4 regions of the Streptomyces sp. NPDC002044 genome follow, and region 2 is predicted to be linked to each of the others. Evidence: riboswitches for the same ligand, from Rfam matches in the RefSeq annotation. Region 2 holds a riboswitch; each other region holds the start of a gene.
The links. A riboswitch is a leader RNA that binds a small molecule or an ion and turns the genes downstream of it on or off. The one in region 2 is predicted to bind cobalamin.

Region 1: it holds a riboswitch for cobalamin, as region 2 does, so the genes downstream of both, ABT106_RS07725 (energy-coupling factor ABC transporter permease) here and ABT106_RS24085 (prenyltransferase/squalene oxidase repeat-containing protein) in region 2, are expected to answer to the same signal.
Region 3: it holds a riboswitch for cobalamin, as region 2 does, so the genes downstream of both, ABT106_RS16220 (cobalamin biosynthesis protein) here and ABT106_RS24085 (prenyltransferase/squalene oxidase repeat-containing protein) in region 2, are expected to answer to the same signal.
Region 4: it holds a riboswitch for cobalamin, as region 2 does, so the genes downstream of both, ABT106_RS20510 (ribonucleoside-diphosphate reductase subunit alpha) here and ABT106_RS24085 (prenyltransferase/squalene oxidase repeat-containing protein) in region 2, are expected to answer to the same signal.

Annotation. Positions count from the first base shown of each region.
Region 1 covers NZ_JBEOXU010000019.1:26,857-31,117, reverse strand. The annotation lists gene ABT106_RS07730 (flavodoxin family protein) at 17-748, opposite strand; cobalamin riboswitch at 832-1,027, shown strand; gene ABT106_RS07725 (energy-coupling factor ABC transporter permease) at 1,055-1,750, shown strand; gene ABT106_RS07720 (energy-coupling factor ABC transporter substrate-binding protein) at 1,750-2,097, shown strand; gene cbiQ (cobalt ECF transporter T component CbiQ) at 2,101-2,850, shown strand; gene ABT106_RS07710 (ATP-binding cassette domain-containing protein) at 2,847-3,695, shown strand; gene ABT106_RS07705 (PadR family transcriptional regulator) at 3,725-4,261, shown strand, end outside.
Region 2 covers NZ_JBEOXU010000115.1:417-4,677, reverse strand. The annotation lists gene ABT106_RS24085 (prenyltransferase/squalene oxidase repeat-containing protein) at 1-1,282, opposite strand, end outside; cobalamin riboswitch at 1,388-1,513, opposite strand; gene ABT106_RS24080 (prenyltransferase/squalene oxidase repeat-containing protein) at 1,833-4,261, shown strand, end outside.
Region 3 covers NZ_JBEOXU010000056.1:12,511-16,771, forward strand. The annotation lists gene ABT106_RS16215 (cobyric acid synthase) at 1-523, opposite strand, end outside; gene ABT106_RS16220 (cobalamin biosynthesis protein) at 520-1,539, opposite strand; cobalamin riboswitch at 1,577-1,727, opposite strand; gene ABT106_RS16225 (hypothetical protein) at 1,891-2,112, opposite strand; gene ABT106_RS16230 (inorganic phosphate transporter) at 2,138-3,403, opposite strand; gene ABT106_RS16235 (alpha/beta hydrolase family protein) at 3,734-4,261, shown strand, end outside.
Region 4 covers NZ_JBEOXU010000082.1:17,988-22,248, reverse strand. The annotation lists gene ABT106_RS20520 (CstA-like transporter-associated (seleno)protein) at 1-165, shown strand, start outside; gene ABT106_RS20515 (GNAT family N-acetyltransferase) at 320-817, shown strand; cobalamin riboswitch at 859-992, shown strand; gene ABT106_RS20510 (ribonucleoside-diphosphate reductase subunit alpha) at 1,158-3,611, shown strand; gene ABT106_RS20505 (ribonucleotide-diphosphate reductase subunit beta) at 3,611-4,261, shown strand, end outside.

The sequences.
Region 1 (4,261 bases), on a different contig from region 2:
CCCCGGGCCCCGTGCCTCAGCGGTGCTCGGGGTTGGGGAAGTCGAACCGGCAGCCCGCGTCCCACAGCGAGCGCTGGTTCCCGTGGGCCGGCATGCCGCCCGCCCGCTTGAGCAGGGCTGCCAGGTGCATCAGGTTCCAGGACATGAAGGCGGTGTTCCGGTTGGTGAAGTCGTTCTCGGGGCCGCCGGAGCCCGGGTCCAGGTAGGAGGGCCCGGGGCCGGCCTCGCCGATCCAGCCCGCGTCGGCCTGGGGCGGGATCGCGTAGCCCAGGTGCTGGAGGCTGTAGAGGACGTTCATGGCGCAGTGCTTGACGCCGTCCTCGTTGCCGGTGATCAGCGCGCCGCCGACGCGCCCGTAGTACGCGTACTGGCCCTTCTCGTTCAGCAGGGAGGAGCAGGCGTAGAGCCGCTCGATGACCCGCTTCATCACGGAGCTGTTGTCACCGAGCCAGATCGGCCCGCACAGCACGAGGATGTCGGCGTCCATGATCCGGCTGTAGAGGACCGGCCACTGGTCGCTCTCCCAGCCGTGCTCGGTCATGTCCGGCCAGACGCCGGTCGCGATGTCGTGGTCGACGGCGCGGATGACCGAGGTCCGGGCGCCGGCCGCCTCCATGACCGCGCGGCTCCGGGCGATCAGGCCGTCGGTGTTGCTGGCCTCGGGTGATCGCTTGAGCGTGCAGTTCACGTAGACGGCGGACAGGCCCGAGTAGTCGGGCGGGGTCGGGGTTTCATCATCGGCAGGCACGCTCCCACCCTGTCCGGGCCCCGGCCGGAGCGCCAGCGGACGGCGCCCGCGAGGGGCGGGTTGTGACCGGTCCGCGCGGCCGACTAGGGTCATCGGGCCTTGGTGTTCGGGAAACCGGTGAAAAACCGGTGCGGCCCTCGCCACTGTGATCGGGAAGTCCGGCTCCACTCCTACGGGAAGCCACTGGGCGTCGTGCGGGTGACCGCTCGGCCCCGGGAAGGCGGAGCCCGGGCATCAGCACCCGTGAGCCAGGAGACCGGCCGAGGCGCGTCGTCCATCCACGAGGTGCTGGAGAGGTCTCTACTCATGCATATAGCCGAGGGGTTTCTGCCCCCCTTGCACGCGGTCGCCTGGGGCGCCGCGTCCGCTCCCTTTGTCGTACACGGGGTCCGCGCCCTGACCCGCGAGGTCAAGGCCAACCCGGAGAGCACGCTGCTGCTCGGTGCGGCCGGAGCGTTCACGTTCGTCCTGTCCGCCCTGAAGATCCCCTCGGTGACGGGCAGCTGCTCGCACCCCACCGGAACGGGGCTCGGAGCGATCCTCTTCCGGCCGCCGGTCATGGCGGTGCTGGGGACGATCACCCTGCTGTTCCAGGCGCTGCTGCTGGCGCACGGCGGGCTCACCACCCTCGGCGCGAACGTCTTCTCGATGGCCATCGCCGGACCCTGGGCCGGGTACGCCGTCTACCGCCTGCTGCGCGGGACCGGCGCGCCGCTGATGGTCGCCGTGTTCTCCGGTGCCTTCTTCGCCGACCTGGTCACCTACTGCGTCACCTCCGTCCAGCTGGCGCTGGCCTTCCCCGACCAGGCCACCGGCTTCACCGGCTCGCTGGTGAAGTTCGGTGAGATCTTCGCGCTGACGCAGATCCCGCTCGCGGTAAGCGAGGGCCTGCTGACCGTGCTCGTCGTACGGCTGCTGATGCAGTCCAGCAAGTCGGACCTGATCCGGCTCGGCGTCGCGAAGCTCACGTCCGGCAAGACCAAGCGGGAGGCGACGGTCTGATGAGCCGGAACGCGAAGATCAACACCCTGCTGCTGCTCCTGGTCGCGGCGCTGGCCGTGCTCCCGCTCGCGCTGGGACTGGGCGAGGGCAAGGAAGAGCCGTTCGCGGGCGCCGACGCGCAGGCGGAGACGGCCATCACCGAGCTGAAGCCGGACTACGAGCCGTGGTTCACGCCGCTGTACGAACCCCCTTCCGGGGAGATCGAGTCGGCGCTGTTCGCCCTGCAGGCGGCGCTCGGCGCGGGCGTGCTCGCGTACTACTTCGGGGTCCGCAAGGGGCGCCGCCAGGGTGCCGCCGCGGCGGGCGCCACCGGCGCCACCGCGCCCGACGCCTCCGCGCAGTCGTAGGCGGTGCTGCCGATCGACGCGGCGGCGCACGGCAGCCGCTGGCGCCGCCGCCATCCGCTGGAGAAGGCGGTGCTCGGGGTGGGCCTGACGGTCACGGCGGTGTGCCTGCCGCCGTGGCCCGGCGGGCCGCTGGTCGCCGCGGCGACCCTCGCCCTGCTGCTGGGCCCCGCCGGGGTGGCGGGGCGGCAGCTGTGGCGGGCGTTCCGGATCCCGCTGGGCTTCTGCTTCACCGGGGCGCTGCCGCTGCTGTTCTCCGTGGGCGGCCCGGCGGGGTTCGTCGCGCTGGCCCCCGACGGCCCCCGGCACGCGGGCGAACTGCTGCTGCGGACCTCCGCGGCCTCCCTGGGGGTGCTGCTGTTCGCCTTCACCACCCCCGTCTCGGACCTGCTGCCGCGGCTGGTCCGGGCCGGGGTGCCGGCCCCGGTCGTGGACGTGGCCCTGGTCATGTACCGGATCGGTTTCCTGCTGCTCGACTCCCTGGCCCGCGTACGCCAGGCCCAGGCGGCCCGCCTCGGCAACACCGGGCGGGCGGCGGCGTGGCGTTCGGTCGCCGGGCTCGCCGCGACCTCGTTCGTCCGGGCCTTCGACCGCGCGGCGCGGCTCCAGTCGGGGCTGGCCGGGCGCGGCTACGACGGCACGCTGCGCGTGCTGGTGCCCGAGACGGCGCTGTCCCGGCGGTTCCTGGCCGGGACGGCCGCCCTGCTCGCCTCCCTGGTCGCCCTGACCCTCGTACTGAAGGAGCTGTACCTGTGAAGCCGCTGGTGGAACTGGCCGGCGCGGGCTACGCCTACGAGGACGGCCCCGAGGTGCTGTCCGGCGTGGACTTCGCGATCCCCGAGGGCCGCGCCCTGGTGCTGCTGGGGCGCAACGGCAGCGGCAAGACCACGCTGATGCGCCTGCTGAGCGGGGGCCTGCGGCCGGGCTCGGGCGCGCTGCTGCTCGACGGTGCGGAGGTAGGTCACGGCCGCGCCGGGCTGACCCGGCTGCGGACGTCGGTCCAGCTGGTGGTGCAGGACCCGGACGACCAGCTGTTCGCGGCCTCCGTGGAGCAGGACGTGTCGTTCGGTCCGATGAACCTCGGTCTGCCGGAGCCCGAGGTCCGCGCCCGGGTGGGCGCGGCGCTGGCGGCCCTGGACATCACGGCGTTGCGGGACCGCCCGACGCACCTGCTCTCGTACGGGCAGCGCAAGCGGGCGGCCATCGCGGGGGCGGTGGCGATGGCGCCGCGCGTCCTGATCCTGGACGAGCCGACGGCCGGGCTGGACCCGGACGGGCAGCAGCGGCTGCTGGACGTCCTGGCGGGGCTGCGGGCCGCGGGCACCACCGTGGTGATGGCCACCCACGACGTGGAGCTGGCGGTCCGCTGGGCCGACGACGCGGCGGTCCTGACCCCGGCGGGCATCCGCACGGGTCCGGCGCCGGTGCTCCTCTCGGATCCGGAGCTGCTGAAGTCGGCGGGGCTGCGCCCGGCCTGGTCCCCGGCGGTGACGGCGTTCCTGCGCGCGCACGGCCTGCTCGGCGCGGACTCCCCCGGCCCGCGGGTCCCGGAGGAGCTGGCCGGCTGGCCGGCCGCCGGCGGGGTCCGCCCGGGGGCGTGACGGCACCGGGGCAAACCTAGGATGACGCCATGTCCCTGCCGCACGCCATCCTCACCGCCCTGCTCGAGAAGCCCTCGTCGGGGCTGGAGCTGACCCGGCGCTTCGACAGGTCGATCGGGTACTTCTGGTCGGCGACGCACCAGCAGATCTACCGCGAGCTGGGCCGGCTGGAGGAGTCCGGGCTGATCCGGGAGCTGCCCAGCGAGGTGCCCGTACGGGGGAAGAAGAAGGAATACGAGGTGCTGCCCGCCGGCGGCGCGGAGCTGGCGCGGTGGGTCCGCGAGAGCCAGGACCCGAAGCCGGTGCGCGACCCCCTGCTGCTGCGGATCCGCGCGGCGGGGGTCGTCGGGCCGCAGGGGCTCGGCCCCGAACTGCGGCGCCATCTGGAGCTGCACCGGCGGCAGTTGGAGCAGTACGGGGCCATCGAGGAGAAGGACTTCCCGCCGGGGCGGGACGCGGTGCAGGACCGGCTGCGCCGGCTCGTCCTGCACGGCGGGATCGCCCTGGAGACGTTCTGGCTGACCTGGCTGGAGGAGGCGCTGGCCGAGGTCGGGGACATGGAGGGC
Region 2 (4,261 bases):
TGATGGTGCCCGTGGCACCCGAGGACGGGGTCACCGCTGTCACGCAGCCGGCCGGGGTCGCCGCCGACGTCGCCGCCGCGAGGACGGCGCCGAGGGTGGTCGTGGTGCCGGTCGGCGTGAGGGCGACCGAGCAGACCTTCAGGCCGCCCGCGCCGTCGTCGACGGTCAGCGCCAGCCTGGTGGCCGTACCGGCCGTGAACGTCGACTGCGCGACCCACTTCGGGGCGCCCGCCGTCACCGGCGTGGGGGGCGCGGCCGTGAACCCGCCGCCGGCGACGGCGCGCAGGCCGTCGACGGAGGCGTACGCCTGCGGCGAGGTGTCGCTCGGCAGGTACTTGAAGCCACCGCCCGGGTTGAACTGCTGGGCGATCAGGAAGTCGACCGGGGTCTTGCCCGTCGAGGTGAGGAAGTCGCCGGTCTGCGGGTTGATGCCGCAGGCGCCCAGGCCGGACACGGCCCAGCCGTTGGAGTTGGTGTTGATGCCGTACAGGGAATCGAAAGCACCGGAGGAGCTGACGAGCTTCGACTTCAGGAAGTTCTTGGCCTGGACGACGTCCGCGTCGGTGTTCGGGACGCCCGCGACACACAGGGCCGCCATCGAGGCGCCCGTCATGTCGATGTCGCTCGCGGCCGCGAGCTGCGCCGGGTTGCCCTCGGCCTTGCTGAAGGTCCAGCCGCCGTCGTTGTGCTGGTTGGCCCGGATCCGGGTGATCATCGAGTCGAGCAGGGACTGCGGCACGCGCTGACCGCCCGCCTGCGTTCTGGCGCCGGCCAGGGAGAGCGCCGCGAAGACGGTCCCGTTGTAGTTCGACGACGATCCGAAGTAACCGGCCTCCGCCGTCTGCCAGTAGCCGTAGACGTTCGCGATGAGGTTGCGCGAGGCGGAGACGCGCGCCGGGTCGATGCCCGCGGCGTACGCGTTGAGCGCGCCGCGCTCGTAGTCGGTGACGACCGGCGAACCGGACGGCCAGCCGGCCGTGGAGAGCAGGTTGCGGTAGACGGTGCGGGCGTTCTTCGTCACGTCACCGCCCGGTGTGACGTCCACGGCCGCCGTGCCCGCCGCCGCGAAGGCGCTGAACGCCCACTCGTTGGAGAGACCGGAGCCGGCGTACGAACCGTCGGCGGCCTGCAGGGACTTGAGGTAGGCGACGCCGTTCGTCTTGGACGTGGCGATCTGGGCCGGTGTCGAGGTCGCGGCGGCGGGCAGCACCGTCAGGGCGAAGGCCCCGAGGGCGGCGGGCACCGCGAGCGCGACGCGGCGGGAAGACGTGGGACGGGACATGGCCTGCTCCTGAGATGAGGGACGCCGGCCGGACACACCTCTGCGCGGCCTGGGCAGGCCGGAGGCGGTGGCCGCCGTCCGATCGCGTGGTACGGCTTCCAGTGGTGCTCTGCCTCCTGGGCATTCGGGCTCGGAACGGCCCCCTGCCGTTCCACACCGCTGCGCGTCAGCCCCGGTCTCTCACCGGGTTCCCCCATGTGGCAGCCCTGGACGCTACCGGAGGGATCATGGCCGCGCCAGCGGTACCGGCACCCCTGCCCGGGAGGGCCCGCGATGAGATTCAGGCCACCTTGACGCTGCGTTTACCACCGTGTTTCACTCCGGCTGATACGCACTCAACTCCAGGGGAAGCCGGTCGGAATCCGGCGCTGACCCGCAACCGTAGGCCCGTACAGAGTGCGGGCGAGCCGGAATGCCTGGAGCCAAGTCATTCAACGAGGAACGCCGTCGCGGACTACGGCGTGGTTCGACGGGCTCCGCCGCGGCTTGCGCCGTCCCGTGGGGCCTCTTTCGCCACGCTCAGGCCGCCCGGACGACACGAGGGGCCGTGGTGGGTACCACAGAGCGAACAGACCGGCGCGCGGGCAGACGTGGACTTCTGTCCCTCCTATCGGCGGGGCTGCTCACCTTCGTCGGGGGCGTGGCGTTCGTCGCGGGCACCTCCGCCGCGACCGCCGACCCGATCGAGAGCTGCACCGCCACGACCGGCGCGGTGGTGGCCGTCGACTTCGGCCCCTTCGCCGGCAAGGTCGTGCGCGGCTGCGACGCCACCCCCACCAGCGGCTACGACCTGCTGCACGAGGCCGGGTTCACCACCGAGGGCACCGGGCACGACGGCGACGGCTTCATCTGCCGGATCGGCCACGGCGACTTCAACTCCGGTACGCAGTACCCCACTGCGGACCGCGAGGACTGCGTCCTCACCCCGCAGGCGACGGCCTACTGGTCCTACTGGACCGCTTCCCCGGGCCAGAACAGCTGGAAGTACAGCCAGTTCGGGGCCATGGACCGCAAGCCCCAGGCCGGTGACGTCGACGCCTGGGTGTTCGGCGGGACGCAGGCCGGCGGGACCACCGGCAAGCCGGCCTTCTCCCCCGACCAGGTGCGTGCCGGTGGCGGCACGGCCCCGACCCCGGACCCGACCGGCACCCCCACCGTTCCGGCCGGCGAGGTCGACGCCACGGCCGCGGCGAAGTGGCTGTCGACCCGGCTCACGGACGGCGAACGCGTCGTCGACGAGGGCGCCGACGCCCCCAACCACTTCCTCACCGTGGAGAGCGCCTACGCCCTGGCCGCGGCCGGCGGCAAGAGCACGGGCCTCGACAAGGTCACCGCCTTCCTCGCGAAGGACACCGACGCCTACGCCTACCCGGCCGGCAAGGACAAGGCGCCCGACGCCAAGGCCGCCGCCCGTCTCGCCCTGCTCGCCGCGAGCACCGAGGGCGCCCCGCGGGCCTTCGGCGGACACGACCTGGTCGGCGATCTCCTGAAGCACGTCTGCCCGTTCGGCCCCGAGACCGGGGACGCCCCCGGCTGCACGGGCAAGGGCGACTTCCCCGGTGCCGAGCAGACCGAGGGTCAGGCCCTCGCGGTGCTCGCCGTCCTGCGCGGCGGCGCCATCCCGCCCGCCGCGTCGCTGGCCCGGCTCACCGACGTCCAGTGCGAGACGGGCGGCTTCACCGGCATCCTCATCCGCGCGGGCCAGAACTGCGACCCGGACCCCATGGCCACCGGCCAGGCCGTCCTGGCGCTGCACGAGGCCGGCGGTCACGACGCGGCCCTCGGCAAGGCCCTCACGTACCTGAAGGCGGCGCAGCTCGCGGACGGCGGGTTCCCCGGCTATACGGGCGCCACCACGGGCAGCCCCTTCGCGACGGCCCACGCCGCGCAGGCGCTGCGCCTCCTCGGCGACACCGCGCGGGCCGACGCGGCCGTGTCCTGGCTCTCCAAGCAGCAGCTGGCCGACGGCGGCTTCGGCTTCGAGGGGGCCACCGAGTCCGCGATCTACCCGACGGTCCACGCGGTCCTCGCCGGCCGTCACACCAGCCTGGCGGCCCTCACCACCAAGCGGCCCGGGCCGACCGAGCCCCCGACCACCCCGCCCACCACCCCGCCGACAAGCCCGCCGACGAACCCGCCCACCTCCGCGCCCGGTGACGGCCCCGACCTCAAGAGGGGCGTCGCCTACCTCACCGGCCCGGCCAACCTCCTCCAGGGCGCCTACTACAGCGCGGGCGGCAAGACCGGCCGCGCCGACTTCGGTCTCACCATCGACGGCGCGTACGCGCTCGCCGCCACCGGCCTGGACAACGCCAGGCTCCGCGGCATCGTGGACTTCCTCGACAAGGGCGGCAAGGACGGCGAGGGACGCACCGTCATCGACTGGACCGGGCTGGGCACCAAGTACGCGTCCGGCGGCTCCCTCGGCAAGGCCGCGCTCCTCGCGGAGGCGGTCGGCCGCGACCCGCGCGCCTTCGGCGGCAACGACCTGATCGCCGCCCTCGCCAAGGGTGTGTGCGCGGCGCCGAGCCAGGCGCCCGACCGCAGCTGCGCGGCCGCGGGGAACTACACCTACACGCCGTCCGTCTTCGGCCAGGCCCTGGGGGTCATGGCGCAGTCGCGCGCCGGTGAGAAGAGCGCGGCGCAGGCGCCCGTCACCTACCTGGGGAGCCTTCAGCAGCCGTCGGGGGCCTGGCCCAGCCTGATCCCGCCGACCGGCGACGCCGACGTCGACTCCACCGCCATGGCCGCGATGGCCCTGGACCTGGCGGAGGGGGCGCGGGCCCGGGGCTCGGTGGACAGGGCCCTCGCGTGGATCGCGACGAAGCAGCTGCCCGACGGCGGCTTCCCCGGCGCCTCGGGCACCTCCGTGAACTCCACGGCGCTGGCGGTGCAGGGCCTGTCCCTGGACGCGGCCGGGTACGGCGCCCAGATCGCCAAGGCCCGTATGTTCCTGTCCGCGCAGCAGAACGCGGACGG
Region 3 (4,261 bases), on a different contig from region 2:
CGGCCCGGGCGATCCCCATGTTGACGATGTCGGTCCGGCGCAGGTTGATCTCGGCCGGACTCCCCGCGCCCTCGCAGATCACGGCGTCGTACGTGCCCCGCAACTGCTCCAGGCAGTCCGTGACGACGCCGAGCAGCTGCTCCCGCCGCCCGCCCCGCGGCTCCGCCCCGGGGGCGGAGCCCCCGGCCGTGCCGAAGAACCCGCGGGCGTTCATCTCGCCCACCGGCCTGCCCAGCAGCACCACCTGGCTGCTCTGGTCACTGCCCGGCTTGAGCAGCACCGGGTTCATCAGCGCGGTCGGCTCCACCCGGGCGGCCTGCGCCTGCATCGCCTGGGCGCGGCCGATCTCGGCGCCCTCGCGGGTCACGAAGGAGTTCAGCGACATGTTCTGCGCCTTGAAGGGCGCCACCTTCACGCCGGTGCGGGCCAGCCAGCGGCAAATGCCCGCCGTGACCACGCTCTTGCCCGCGTCGGACGTCGTACCGGCGACCAGCAGTCCGCCGCCGCGCTTCGCGCCGCTCACGGGCGACCTTTCCTCGTACGGGAGAGGGGGGAGAGAGGGGACAGGGGAGAGACAGGCGAGACGGGCGAGGTGCGGAAGGCGCGCGCGGCCAGCGTCCGTGCTGCCACGCAGGCCCCCAGCGCCAGCCAGGTCACGTTCCGCGACAGCCGGACCGCCCGCTCGATGTCGGCGACCTCGACGGGCCGTCCGGCCGCGCCGTTGAGCACGGCCCGGTGCTCGACGCGGCCGCCGTACGCCAGGGTGCCGCCCAGGCGCACGCCGAGCGCCCCCGCGAAGGAGGACTCGACGGGGCCGGCGTTCGGGCTGGGGTGCCGGGAGGCGTCCGCGCGCCAGGCCCGCAGGGCCCCCCGCCGGTCGGGGCCGGCCAGGACGGCGGCGAGCGCGGTCAGCCGGGCGCCCGGCCAGCCCGCCACGTCGTCGAGCCGGGCGGAGGCCCAGCCGTAGCGCAGGTGACGGGGGGACCTGTGGCCGACCATCGCGTCCAGGGTGTTCACGGCGCGGAAGGCCAGCAGCCCGGGGACCCCGGCGACGGCGCCCCACACCAGGGCCCCGACGACCGCGTCGGAGGTGTTCTCGGCGACGGACTCCACGACGGCCCGGGCCATCTGCTGCTCGTCCAGGGCCTGCGGATCGCGTCCGCACAGATGCGGCAGCCGCTCCCGGGCCGCCTCGGCGTCCCCGGCGGCCAGCGAACCGCCGATGGCCCGGGCCTCGCGGCCCAGCGAGGTGCCGCCGACGACGGCCCAGGTGGCGGCGGCGGTCAGGGCGATCCGGGCGGCCGCGGGCCGGGAGCGCACGGCGCGGGCGCCGAGCAGGCCGACGGCGGTCGCGCCCCCGGCGCAGACCAGGGTGTGCTGGGCGCCCCGGGCGCGGTCGTCGCGCCACAGGGCGCGCTCGACGGCGGCGGCGGCCCGTCCGAAGGCGGCCACGGGGTGCCCGCGACGCGGATCCCCGAGGATCCGGTCGCCGATCAGGCCCGCCGCGGCGCCGTACGCGAAGACGCGGTCGGCACGCATGGTGGAAGACATGTCCTCACTCAGGGTCCGCGCCCTGGTTCGACGTGACCGGCGGCGAGAGTTCCTGGCTCCCGGGGCGCACTCGGTGGAGTGCCCCCGGTGACAGTGGCGGGACCGCGCCGGATTCGCACCGGCTTCCTCTCCATGCCGCCGTAATGGCTCGGGCAGTCCACCACGCACCGAGAAGGCCCGTCAACTCGCCGTTGACCTGCGGCGGGGCCGCGGCCGGGGACCCGACGGCGCGCGGCGGACGGCGCGGGGCGTACGGCCGACGCGCGGCGCACGGCCGGTCATGCGAAAGCTCCCCCCGGAGAAACCCGGAGGGAGCCCGCGCGCACCGTGCCCGACGGATCAGGCGACGATCAGGTAGATCCCGTACGCCACGGCCGCCGTGACGAGCGCGAAGCAGGCGTACGCCCCGCTGCGGGCCAGGGTGGCGCTGCCGCCCTGTTCGGTGGCGGCCTCGTGCTTGGACAGGCCCACGAGGCCCAGGGTGAACAGGGCCACGAGGGCGACGGTGGCGGAGAGGCTGACCCCGAAGACGGAGCCGAGTGCTTCCCAGTCGATCTTCATACTGCCGTTCCTCTGCAGATCTCGGTCAGACCGCGGCGGCCGGAGCCGCCGGGGTCGTCGTCGCGGCCGGGATGGTGGCCCGGAGGTCGTCGTCCGCCATGGCCGCGGCCGCGGCGGTGGTCGGCGGGACGGTGACGGCGGCCATGGCCGTGGTCACGACGCCCTGCTCCGGCTCCGCGGCGCCGGCCGGCTCCACCTCGTTGACGTTGTTGTGGTCGACGACCTGGCGGCGCGAGATGACCCAGATGGCGAAGCAGGAGGCGACCAGGAAGACCGTGACGGCGGCGATGCCGATGTCACCGGTCCGCATGACCAGCTCCGCACCGGCGGCGACCAGGGCGGCGGCCGGCAGGGTCAGGCCCCAGGCGATGAACATGCGGGTGGCGGTGGACCAGCGGACCACGCCGCCCTTGCGCCCCAGACCGGAACCCATGACGGCGCCGGAGCACGCGTGGGTGGTGGAGAGGGAGAAGCCGAGGGACGAGGAGGCCAGGATGACGCTCGCCGCGGAGGTCTGGGCGGCGAAGCCCTGCTGCGGCTGGAGGTCGGTCAGGCCCTTGCCCATGGTGCGGATGATGCGCCAGCCGCCCAGGTAGGTGCCCATCGCGATGGCGAGGCCGGCGGACACGATGACCCAGACCGGCGGATTGGCGCCGGCGGGCAGCGCGTTGCCGGCGACGAGCGCCAGCGTGATGATGCCCATCGTCTTCTGCGCGTCGTTGGTTCCGTGCGCGAGGGAGACGAGGCCCGCCGAGGCGATCTGACCGGCGCGGTACCCCTTCGCGGAGGTCTTCTCGCCGACCTTGTGGCCGAGCTTGTAGGTGACCTTCGCCGCCAGCAGCGCGGCCAGGCCGGCCACCAGCGGAGCGGCGATGGCGGGGATGAGCACCTTGGTGAGGACGACGCTGCCGTTGACCGCGCCCATGCCCGCCGAAGCGACCGCGGCGCCGATCAGGCCGCCCATCAGGGCGTGCGAGGAACTCGAGGGCAGGCCGACCAGCCAGGTGACGAGGTTCCAGAGGATGGCTCCGACCAGGGCGGCGAAGATCACCTCTGGCTGGATGCCTTCTTCGTTGACCAGGCCCTTGGAGATCGTCTTGGCGACCTCCACGGACATGAACGCGCCGACGAGGTTGAGTACGGCGGACATGGCCACCGCCGTCTTGGGCTTGAGGGCGCCGGTCGAGATGGTGGTGGCCATCGCGTTGGCCGTGTCGTGAAAACCGTTCGTGAAGTCGAACACGAGAGCGGTGATGATCACGATCCCGAGGAGAAGCGTTATGTGCTCCATTTACCCAGGCTTCTGTTTGACGTCAGTGGCTCGGCGACCGTAGGCAACCTGGATGAACGGAAGATGAACTGACCCGGGCGGAGCGGTGTACTGGTGCGCCACCCGATCGGGCTCTTCATCCCGATTCAGCGCCAGATACATCGATTAATGCACGTCAAAGCCGGGTGAATGCGCGCCTCCGCCAACCCGGCCGCCTGCCGGACGGCCCGCCCCGTCACCTGAAAGAGAGCCAGGTCACTCCGCCCCGGGCTCCGCGAGCGGAATGCCGCGCCCCTCGCGGAGCGAGCGCCTCCGGTGGCCCGCCGGAGTCCGCGCGCCGACACTGGAGCCGTGCGTACCGCCACTGCGACGGCAGCTGCCGTCACCACCACGCTCCTGGGCGCCGGAGCGGCCGCGGTCGCGGCCGGCCGCTACGCCGCCGACGCCGCCCTGCGGCCCGAACCGGGACGCCCCCTGCCCGGCGGCCCCCGGCTCAGCGTCCACTCCACCGCCCCCGGGCGGGTCGAGCTGACCCGGTCCCTCGGCTCCCTGCGCCCCGGCACGTACGGCCTGGACGCCCCCGGCGTGCACGCCGTCGTCGGCCCGGTCCTCCCCGACGCCCCGCACGGCCCCGACACCGTGGTCCGCCGTCTCGTCGCCGTCACCCACGGCAGCCTGGAGCCCGGCACCCGGGTCACCCTCACCCCCCAGGTCCACCTCGGGAACCCGCGCACCGCGCTCGGGCTCGACCACGCCGACGTGGACGTCCCCGGGGAGCTGGGCGCGCTGCCCGCCTGGTTCGTGCCCGCGGCCCGGGACACCTGGGTCATCACCGTGCACGGGCTCGGCAGCGGCCGCGAGCACCCGATGGTGGTCATG
Region 4 (4,261 bases), on a different contig from region 2:
CGGTACTTCGTACGGGAGTTCTCCGGCGAGGCCGCCTACGACCGGTACGTCGCCCACGCCCGCTCCCACGACCCCGACGCCGCGGTCCCGACCCGCCGGGCCTTCGAACGGGCCCGCACCGACGCCCGGGAGGCGGACCCCCGCGACGGCTTCCGCTGCTGCTGACCCGCTCGCCCCGAGGGCGCCCCGCCCCGAAGGCCCCGCCGCTCCTCGCGGCGGGGCCTTCGGCTTCCGGCGCCGCGACGGGGGGCCGGCCCGCCCGCCCGGCCCGCCCGCCCGGCACTCCGCCGCCCCGTACGCGTCCTGCACACTCGACCGCATGGACATGGTGATCAGGGCGGCGCTGCCCGCCGAATACGCGGAGCTGGGCGAGATCACGGCGCGGGCCTACCTCGCCGACGGGCATCTGGACGAGAGCGAGAACGAGCACTACCTGAACGTCCTGCGCGACGTGGCCGGCCGGGCCGCCCTGGCCGAGGTGCTCGTCGCCGAACGCGGCGGCCGCGTCCTCGGTGGAGTGACCTTCGCCGCGCCCGGGAGCCCGCTCGCCGACATCGCCGGCCCGGACGAGGCCGAGTTCCGGATGCTCGCCGTGGCCCGCGACGGCCGCGGGCAGGGCGCCGGCGAGGCGCTCGTACGGGCCTGCCTGGACCGGGCGCGGGCGATCGAGGGGGTTTCCGCGATGGTCCTCTCCACCCAGCGGAGCATGGCCGGGGCCCACCGGATCTACTCCCGGCTCGGTTTCGAACGCACTCCGGAACGGGACTGGGCGCCGATCGAGGGCCTCACCCTGCTGACGTACCGGCTGAAGCTGTAGCCGCGCCGACACAACATGTGGGGGCTTCCGCAGAGAGGCGCCCCCACATGTATGCTCAGGGCTGCTGTCGCCGCAGGGGAATCCGGTGCGAATCCGGAACTGTCCCGCAACGGTATGAAGTGCACCGATTGGTGTACCCGCAAGTCCGAGGACCTGCCGACAGCGCGCCCGGCTCGACCGAACCGGGCGCCGATACGTCCGGGCCTCGCGGTTGGGCCGGTGGACGCCATGCGGTGCGCGAGCTGCCTGCCCTGTCCGGGCCGACGCGTGCGCTGTCCCGCATGCGCCCCTCGCACCCCGCCCCGCCGATGACCGGGCCGAGCGAGGGAGAGCAACCCCCGTGACCATCGCGCCTTCCGCACCGCGCGCCGAGTCCGTTCCGTCCACGGCTCTTCATGGATCTGGCGAAGGTCCCGGGGCCGCACTCCTGCGTACCCTCACCGAACTGACGGCCGACCTCCCCGACACCGACCCCGGCCGGGTCGCCGCCGCCGCGCTGCGCGGCCGCAGCTCCATCGCCGACGAGGCCGAACTGCGCGGGCTGGCCACCGAGGCCGCCGCCGGGCTCATCTCCGAGGACCCGGCGTACTCCCGCCTCGCCGCCCGCCTGCTGACGCTGGCCGTGGCCGGGGAGGCCGCCGGCCAGGGTGCCACCTCCTTCTCCGCGTCCGTCGCCGTCGGCCACCGCGAGGGCCTGATCGCCGACCGCACCGCCGCGTTCGTCAAGGCCCACGCGGCCCGCCTGGACGCGCTGGTCGAGCACACCCTCGCCGAGGGCGCCGACGACCGCTTCGGCTTCTTCGGCCTGCGCACCCTGCACAGCCGCTACCTGCTGCGCCACCCGATCACCCGCCAGGTCGTGGAGACCCCGCAGTTCTTCATGCTGCGCGTGGCCTGCGGTCTCGCCGAGACCGGACCTGACAGCGAGACCGGCAGTGTCCAGGCCGTCGAGGAAGTGGCCTCGCTGTACCGGCTGATGAGCCGCCTCGACTACCTGCCGTCCTCCCCCACGCTCTTCAACTCCGGCACCCGGCACCCGCAGATGTCCTCCTGCTACCTGCTGGACTCCCCGCTGGACGAGCTCGACTCGATCTACGACCGCTACCACCAGGTCGCCCGCCTCTCCAAGCACGCCGGCGGCATCGGCCTCTCGTACTCCCGCATCCGCGCCCGCGGTTCGCTGATCCGCGGCACCAACGGCCACTCCAACGGCATCGTCCCGTTCCTGAAGACCCTCGACGCCTCCGTCGCCGCCGTGAACCAGGGCGGCCGCCGCAAGGGCGCCGCCGCCGTCTACCTGGAGACCTGGCACGCGGACATCGAGGAGTTCCTGGAGCTCCGCGACAACACCGGCGAGGACCAGCGCCGCACGCACAACCTGAACCTCGCCCACTGGGTGCCGGACGAGTTCATGCGCCGCGTGAACGCCGACGCCGACTGGTCGCTGTTCTCCCCGGCCGAGGTCCCCGAGCTGGTGGACCTGTGGGGCGACGACTTCGACGCCGCGTACCGCGCGGCCGAGGCCGCGGGCCTGGCCCGCAAGACCATTCCCGCCCGCGAGCTGTACGGCCGGATGATGCGCACCCTCGCGCAGACCGGCCAGGGCTGGATGACCTTCAAGGACGCCTCCAACCGCACGGCCAACCAGACCGCCGAGCCGGGCACCGTCGTCCACTCCTCCAACCTCTGCACCGAGATCATCGAGGTCACCAACGACGGCGAGACCGCCGTCTGCAACCTCGGTTCGGTCAACCTGGGCGCCTTCGTCCTGGCGGGCGCCGGCGACGGAAGCGGGCGGATCGACTGGGAGCGCCTGGACGAGACCGTCCGTACCGCGGTGACCTTCCTGGACCGCGTGGTGGACATCAACTTCTACCCGACCGAGCAGGCGGGCCGCTCCAACGCCCGCTGGCGCCCGGTGGGTCTGGGCGCCATGGGCCTCCAGGACGTCTTCTTCCGGCTGAAGCTGCCCTTCGACTCCCCCGAGGCGCGGGCGCTGTCCACGAAGCTCTCCGAGCGGATCATGCTCGCCGCGTACGAGGCGTCCTGCGACCTCGCCGAGAAGAACGGCCCGCTCCCCGCCTGGGAGCAGACCCGCACCGCCCGCGGCGTGCTGCACCCCGACCACTACGAGGTCGAGCGGAACTGGCCGGAGCGCTGGGACGCGCTGCGCGCCCGGATCGCGCAGACCGGCATGCGCAACTCGCTGCTCCTCGCCATCGCCCCGACGGCGACGATCGCCTCGATCGCGGGCGTGTACGAGTGCATCGAGCCGCAGGTCTCCAACCTCTTCAAGCGCGAGACGCTGAGCGGTGAGTTCCTCCAGGTCAACGCCTACCTGGTGGCCGAGCTGAAGCGGCTCGGCGTGTGGGACGCACAGACCCGCGAGGCGCTGCGCGAGGCCAGCGGCTCCGTCCAGGGCTTCGGCTGGATCCCGGCCGAGGTGCGCGAGCTGTACCGCACGGCGTGGGAGATCCCGCAGCGCGGCCTGATCGACATGGCGGCGGCCCGTACCCCGTACCTCGACCAGTCGCAGTCGCTGAACCTGTTCCTGGAGACGCCCACCATCGGCAAGCTCAGCTCGATGTACGCGTACGCCTGGAAGCAGGGTCTGAAGACGACGTACTACCTGCGCTCGCGCCCGGCGACGAAGATCGCCCGCGCGGCGTCCGGTTCGGCCGTCCCGGCAACCGCCGCAGTCCCGGCACCCGCCACTGCGCTTCCGCAGGCCGTCGACGCCGACGCGCTGGCCTGCTCCCTTGAGAACCCCGAGTCCTGCGAGGCCTGCCAGTAATGAGCTCGAACGACACCAAGAACCTGCTGGACCCGGGCTTCGAGCTGACGCTCCGCCCGATGCGCTACCCGGACTTCTACGAGCGCTACCGCGACGCGATCAAGAACACGTGGACGGTGGAGGAGGTCGACCTCCACTCGGACGTCGCCGACCTGGCGAAGCTGACGCCCTCCGAGCAGCACATGATCGGCCGGCTGGTCGCGTTCTTCGCGACGGGCGACTCGATCGTCTCGAACAACCTCGTCCTGACGCTGTACAAGCACATCAACTCCCCGGAGGCGCGCCTGTACCTGTCGCGCCAGCTGTTCGAGGAGGCCGTGCACGTCCAGTTCTACCTGACGCTGCTCGACACCTATCTGCCCAACCCGGACGACCGCGCGGCCGCGTTCGACGCGGTCGAGGAGATCCCCTCGATCCGCGAGAAGGCGCAGTTCTGCTTCAGGTGGATGGACTCGGTCGAGAAGATCGACCGGCTGGAGACGGCCGCCGACCGGCGCCGCTTCCTGCTGAACCTGATCTGCTTCGCCGCGTGCATCGAGGGACTGTTCTTCTACGGCGCCTTCGCGTACGTGTACTGGTTCCGCTCGCGCGGCCTGCTGCACGGCCTGGCCACCGGCACGAACTGGGTCTTCCGCGATGAAACCATGCAC